DNA from 3 places in the Salinicoccus roseus genome. Region 3 is predicted to be linked to each of the others. Evidence: riboswitches for the same ligand, from Rfam matches in the RefSeq annotation. Region 3 holds a riboswitch; each other region holds the start of a gene.
What was found. Region 3 has a riboswitch for S-adenosylmethionine ahead of EDC33_RS02910 (methionine ABC transporter ATP-binding protein). Riboswitches for the same ligand answer to the same signal wherever they lie in the genome.
Positions count from the first base shown of each region.

Region 1: linked by a shared signal. The riboswitch ahead of EDC33_RS00135 (5-methyltetrahydropteroyltriglutamate--homocysteine S-methyltransferase) and the one ahead of EDC33_RS02910 (methionine ABC transporter ATP-binding protein) in region 3 are both predicted to bind S-adenosylmethionine.
Region 2: linked by a shared signal. The riboswitch ahead of EDC33_RS09375 (PLP-dependent aspartate aminotransferase family protein) and the one ahead of EDC33_RS02910 (methionine ABC transporter ATP-binding protein) in region 3 are both predicted to bind S-adenosylmethionine.

Region 1 covers NZ_RKQJ01000001.1:4,411-6,677, forward strand. Annotated here, with positions in the region: gene EDC33_RS00135 (5-methyltetrahydropteroyltriglutamate--homocysteine S-methyltransferase) at 7-1,113, opposite strand; SAM riboswitch class I at 1,199-1,295, opposite strand; gene EDC33_RS00140 (YceI family protein) at 1,464-1,994, shown strand; gene EDC33_RS00145 (YkyA family protein) at 2,148-2,267, shown strand, end outside.
Region 2 covers NZ_RKQJ01000003.1:33,736-36,002, reverse strand. Annotated here, with positions in the region: gene EDC33_RS09390 (arsenic resistance protein) at 1-157, shown strand, start outside; tRNA gene EDC33_RS09385 (tRNA-Val) at 204-275, opposite strand; gene EDC33_RS09380 (hypothetical protein) at 566-850, opposite strand; SAM riboswitch class I at 1,020-1,129, shown strand; gene EDC33_RS09375 (PLP-dependent aspartate aminotransferase family protein) at 1,194-2,267, shown strand, end outside.
Region 3 covers NZ_RKQJ01000001.1:540,615-542,881, reverse strand. Annotated here, with positions in the region: gene EDC33_RS02915 (ABC transporter ATP-binding protein) at 1-915, shown strand, start outside; SAM riboswitch class I at 989-1,091, shown strand; gene EDC33_RS02910 (methionine ABC transporter ATP-binding protein) at 1,150-2,172, shown strand; gene EDC33_RS02905 (methionine ABC transporter permease) at 2,156-2,267, shown strand, end outside.

The DNA of each region.
Region 1 (2,267 bases), 540 kb from region 3:
TTATTTCTATTCTTCCAGAAGTTTCTCTGCAAGCGATACGATATATTCAAGCTTCTTCCACTGGGCATCTTCAGTAAGTTCATTGCCGTGGTGTGTAGAGGCGAAACCGCATTGGGGACTCAGGCAGAGCTGATCTTTGGAAACATATTTCGATGCTTCCGCAACGCGTTCCCTTATCACATCTTCATCCTCGAGCTCACCATGCTTTGAGGTGAACAGTCCAAGGACGACCCGCGGGCCTTCTTTAGGAATGTAGGAGAGCGGTTCGAAGTCTCCGGAACGGTCATCGTCATATTCGAGGAAGAATCCGTCAACCTTCTCTTTGGCAAAGAGCACGGGGGCGATTTTGGCGTAGCTGCCCTCGAATGCCCATTTCGACCTGTAATTTCCGCGGCATAAATGTGTGGTGATGACCATGTCCTCAGGTTTCTTTTCAAGTACGCCGTTCAGCACCCTCAGTGCCAGATGGATCAGGGATTCCCTGTCATAGCCGCTGTCATTGAATGGGATCTCCGGCGCATTGAGTCCGGCAATGTATACATCATCGAACTGGAGATAGCGGCACCCTGCATCATAGAACGCCTGTACCGCATCCTGATAGGCCTTGATGACGTCCTTGGCATATGCTTCGACATCGGGATATATATCCTGGTTCCGTATGCCGGCATTGAACATCTGGTTCGGGCTTGGAATCGTCTGTTTAGGTACCGCCCGGTCGCCCACGATCTCCTTGAATTCGATGAAGTCCTTTATATGCGGATGCTCTTTATTGAATGCGATTTTTTCTGTGACACGTACATCATACCGTTCGGTCTCGATGCCGTCGAACTGGAAGCCTGTATCGGGCACATATCCTTCCACGCCGTCCAGGTGTTCAAGGAAATCGGTATGCCAGAAGCGCCTTCTGAATTCGCCGTCGGTGACCGCCTTGAGTCCCACTTCAATCTGCTTGTCGACCACTTTCCTGATCTCTTCGGTCTCGATTTCCCTCAGCTGTTTATAGGAGATCCTGTCCTCCTGATGGTCTTTGCGCGCCCTATGTATGCTGTCGGGCCGCAGCAGGCTCCCCACGTGATCTGCCCTGAATGGTGCTTCGACTGCCGTTTTCGTCATGCTGATCCCTCTTTCCAATAATATTAATATAATAAAATCCCCAATTGTCCGAAGTGGATAAATTGGGGATGATGATCATCCATTCATCTCATCTTCGAGCAGTGCTCCTGGAATTAGCACGGTACCTGGGGTCCGCTGCTGAGGTTTCATCGGGCCAGTCCCTCCACCTCTCTCGATAAGAGTATCAATTATTATATTACATCATACTCTAAAGGATAAAGAATTTTCTGTCAAGTATCCTCCTGAGATCATTATTATATATATTTAATAATTAACTTGCATAAAGTAAGTAAGTGGTGTAAAATATAATTATCTTGAATTAGAGATAATATTATTGGAGGTTTTTAATGATGACAACGTTCGTAACAGATCCAGCCCACTCCGAAGTGGGATTCCAGGTAAAGCACATGATGGTATCAAAGGTGAAGGGGCACTTCGAAGATTTTCATTTTGAAGTGAAAACAAACAATCTCGAAACTTTCGAGGATGCCGAAGTTCATGCAGAAATAGATGTAAACAGCATAAGCACCAAAAATGAAGACCGGGACGCACATTTGAAATCAGAAGATTTCTTCAATGTGGAAAAGAATCCGAAAATCACGTTCAAATCGAGTAATGTCACTAAGTCCGGGGATACTGTATCGGTGACGGGTGAGACGACGATGAACGGCATCACGAAGGAAATGACAATCGACCTCCAGTACAACGGTAAGGGTACAAACCCCTGGGGCCAGGAAGTCCATGGCTTCGAAGCCGAGTTCACAATCAACCGTGAAGCATTCGGACTGACATGGAACCAGCAGCTGGAAACAGGCGGTGTACTGGTGAGCAAGGATGTAAAGGCACAGCTTGAGCTCCAGTTCTCCGAAAAAAGTGAATAGGCATAGAAGATGAAGATATTCCTTTCAGACCGGTCTGGAGCCAACTATTGGCTCCAGACCGTTTTTTCATAGTGAGAAGGTCGATATTGTAATTTACTATATATGCAAGCATTGCTATAATTTATGGGAATACATATATAAAGGAGATGAACTATGCCTTTCCATTATCGTAATATGGCCGCCGTTATCCTGGCCGCCACATTACTGATGCTCGCAGGATGCAGCAGCCCGGCCGAAAAGGCACAGACATCATTGTCAGACATAGAGGAACTG
Region 2 (2,267 bases), on a different contig from region 3:
CATGATGATACTGGCACGCAATTCCCCCCTTGCACTCGCCATTGCAGTCACAGCATTCCCGAATCAGCCGCTGATCGCCTTGTCCCTCGTCATCGGTCCCATCATAGAACTGCCGGTACTGGGCCTTGCTTCGAGGGTCCTGTTTCCATATAAATAAAAAAACATCCAGTCAATAGACTGGATGTTTGCGTTGTGGTGCTGGATGGTCTGTACTGGGATCGAACCAGTGACCCCTTCGATGTCAACGAAGTGCTCTCCCGCTGAGCTAACAGACCTTACTTTTATTTATCCGTCGGGACCCCGAAACAATAATTTCAACACCTGATGGACAAGTGCCTGTCTGATGGATCACGATTTAAAAACTACATATTCAAATTTACAATGTTAACCCGGAATTGTCAATAACGAAATGACGATTCCGGGTATTATTTTTTCCCTCTCATGGTCTCGGCTTTTGCCATTTCTATGAAAGCCGTCATCCTGTCTATGGCTCCCTTGAAATCCTCCTTGAATTCATGTTCCCACATCCGCATAATATGCCAACCTTTTTCATGATAATAGGCATTCACTTCCCGGTCGCGCTCCATGTTCCTCCCGAGCTTCCTGTTCCAGAATTCCTGATTGCTTTTCGGCCAGTTGCCATGGTCGGACACATATGCCAGAAACAGGAGTCGATGAAGATGACCACCCTGTATTTCTGGATTGCGATATCCGGAGACCCCATCAATGTGCGCACATTCTTCCTGAACCGGTAGCCTTCAGCCCACAAAGCTTTCGTAATCCTGTTCTCGAGTTTCGATTGGGACCTGATCCGGCTCATCGTCCGTTTCCTCTTTTCTGCAGACATCATATCCGCCACTGTCGCCACCTCCCTTCTTTCCCACCACCTACCCAGCTTGGGCGTAAAATATTCGGCATGAAAAGTAGTGGAAAATAAAGTATTTTAAATTTGAAAAATGTTTTGACAAATATACTAATCCATAGTAGTGTAGTATACATTATCGATAATATAGTTCTATCACTTATCCAGAGCGGCGGAGGGACAGGCCCTATGACGCCCGGCAACCATCAGGCAATCGAGTCTGATAAGGTGCTAATTCCTGCAGGAGATTTTCCTGAAAGATAAGAGGAGGCGGAGACTCTCTTCTTATATAGGAAGAGAGTTTTTTTATTATTACAATCAGGAGGAGATTATATTGACGAAGAAGAAAAATGCAACTTATGACCTGGAGACGCTGTCGCTCCATGGCGGACAGGCGCCGGATCCGACAACAGGCGCAAGGGCGGTGCCGATCTACCAGACGACATCATATGTCTTTCACGACACGGATCACGCAGAGAGCCTGTTTTCTCTGGATGAACCGGGAAATATCTACTCACGCATCGGAAATCCTACAGTGGAAGTGTTCGAAAAGCGGATGGCACTCCTTGAGGACGGAGTGGCGGCAGTGGCGACATCTTCCGGGATGTCGGCCATCACACTGTCGATACTGAACCTGGCAAGTGCAGGGGATGAAATCGTGGCAGGTTCGAACCTCTACGGCGGTACATATAATCTTTTTGCGGTCACTCTGCCCAGATACGGCATCAACGTCAAATTCGTTGATCCTGACGACCCGGAGAATTTCAGGGCAGCAATCACAGGGCGGACGAAGGCTGTATTCGCCGAAACGATCGGCAATCCCGGACTTCAGGTCCTTGACGTCGCCGCAGTTGCCGAAGTAGCGCATGAAGCCGGCGTGCCATTGATCGTCGACAATACGTTCGCCACACCACATGTCTTCAAGCCGATTGAATGGGGGGCGGACATCGTCGTCCACTCGGCAACAAAATGGATCGGCGGCCACGGCACTTCAATAGGCGGTGTGGTCATCGATGGTGGACGGTTCAACTGGAATACCGAAAAATTCCCTGAATTCACCGAACCCGACAGAAGCTATAACGGCATCCGCTATGCTGTGGATTTCGGAACCCTTGCCTTCATCACGAAAATCCGCGTGCAGCTGTTGCGGGACTTCGGGGCGAGCCTCAGCCCACAGAATGCCTTCCAGCTGATTCAGGGGCTGGAGACTCTGCATATACGTGTTGAAAGACACAATGAAAATGCGCAGGAGGTTGCCCGCTTCCTGGAGGCGCATCCGGCGGTCGAGTGGGTGACATATCCTGGTCTGGAGCACCATCCGTCGCATGATGTTGCGAAGAGGCAGTTCGAGAATGGATATGGCTCAATCATCACTTTCGGCATCAGGGGCGGAAAACCGGCAGGG
Region 3 (2,267 bases):
GTCGGTACGATGTACATCCTGGTCGATTACATTACACGCTATTTCAACCCGCTGTTCGAAATCATCCGCCAATTGGATGTATACGAGCAGGCGCGGGTGGCGGCGCTCAAAGTGTTCGAACTGCTTGATGCGCAGGCAGAAGATGATGACACCGGTGTGCTCGGGGAATTCGATGGACATATTGCCTTCGAACGGGTTGGGTTTTCATATGATGGCACACACAAAGTACTCAAGGACATCAATATGGAAGTATCACCAGGAGAGACGGTGGCGCTTGTCGGCCATACAGGGTCCGGCAAAAGTTCGATCATCAACCTGTTGATGCGGTTCTATGACCCGACTGAGGGCACCGTACGCTTCGATGGAAAGGATGTCCAAACCATCGGCAAGCAGTCTTTGAGGCAGCACATCTCTATTGTACTCCAGGATCCCTTCATCTACAGCGGAACGCTGCTGTTCAACCTCAGATTGAACAATGCCGATATTACGGAAGTGGAGGCAGAGGCAGCACTCAAGAATGTAGGTGGGACTGAGATGCTCTCCAGACTGCCGGATGGCGTGCATACAGAACTTGCAGAACGCGGTTCGACACTGTCCCTTGGGGAACGGCAGCTGATTTCATTCGCACGTGCCCTGGTGTTCGATCCGAAGGTGCTCGTACTGGATGAGGCGACAAGCAACATCGATTCGGAGACGGAACAGATGATCCAGCATGCCATGAAGGTGGTAAGCCGGAACAGGACGACATTCATCATTGCACACAGACTCTCGACGATCCAGCATGCAGACCAGATTCTGCTGCTTGATGGCGGCCGTATTGTCGAGCGGGGGAGTCACGAGGCACTCCTCAAATCGGGCAGGGAATACGCCAAGATGTACACCATGCAGGTGGCCCATGTATCCGGAGTGGAATAATTGTGGCAGCCAATATTTTGAAATTTGACTTTTCTCCCACATTAATGTAGAGTGATGAGCATTCAATTGAATACTTTTATCCAGAGAAGTGGAGGGATTGGGCCCTGTGAAGCTTCAGCAGCAGGCCGGTAGGTACTGTGCTAAATCCCGCAAGCCTCAGGCTTGGCAGATAAACGATTGAAGCCATTTGCCTTTGGGCAGGTGGCTTTTTAATTTCAGGAAGGAAGTGGTGGAATGGCAATTGTGCTTGAAGATGTGTCGAAGACATATGAAGTCAAGGGGAAGAGGATCGAGGCTTTGAAAAAACTTTCCCTGACGATAGAGGAAGGGGAGATATTTGGACTGATCGGCTTTAGCGGGGCAGGGAAGAGTACGCTGCTCAGACTGATCAATCTGCTTGAGGCACCGAGTTCCGGCAAAGTGAACGTGAACGGGACTGAGCTTGGAAGTCTGGCGGGGGAGGACCTCAGAATCCGCCGGCAGAAAATCGGCATGATCTTTCAGCAGTTCAATCTGATCGAATCGAAGACGGTCTATCAGAATATTGAATTCGTTCTTAAGGCAAGCAAGTATGACAAAAAGAAAACGCGGGGACGGATCGAGGAACTTCTCGACCTTGTCGGACTCGGCGACAAGGCGGACAGCTATCCGAAAAATCTGAGCGGCGGCCAGAAGCAGCGTGTCGGCATCGCACGGGCCCTTGCGAACCATCCGGATGTCCTGCTGTGCGATGAAGCGACCAGTGCACTCGACCCTGATACGACGAAGACCATCCTGAAACTTCTGAAGCGGATCAATAGGGAGCTTGGCATCACAATCGTCTTGATCACCCATGAAATGGAAGTCATAAAGGAAGTTGCAGACCGTGTCGGCGTCATGACGGAAGGCGAAGTTGTAGAGATCGATGACGTCTACAGCATATTCAGCCATCCGAAGCATGATGTGACGAGGGGCTTCGTACAGGATATATATGATTTTGTCATCCCGTCCCATATCGACGTGAACGATCGTTCCGAAGTGATTACGATCAAATTCCTCAACGAGCATGCTGAGGCGAACTATGTGAACCAGCTCTACCGCCATTTTGAATGTGACATCAGCATTCTGAACGGACGCATCGAATACATACATGATATGCCTCTCGGCTTCCTGATGCTCCACATCAAGGGCGAACCGGATGAGATAGGGCGTCTGAAAAGCTTCATCGATGAATCCAAAGGAATAGAAAGGGCTGAAATCTATGCAGAGATTGACTGAGATTGCACCGCTCCTTTACCGTGCACTGCTTGAGACGACACTGATGGTTTCCATCTCCATCTTCTTTGCGGTGCTGCTCGGGCTGCCGCTCGGCA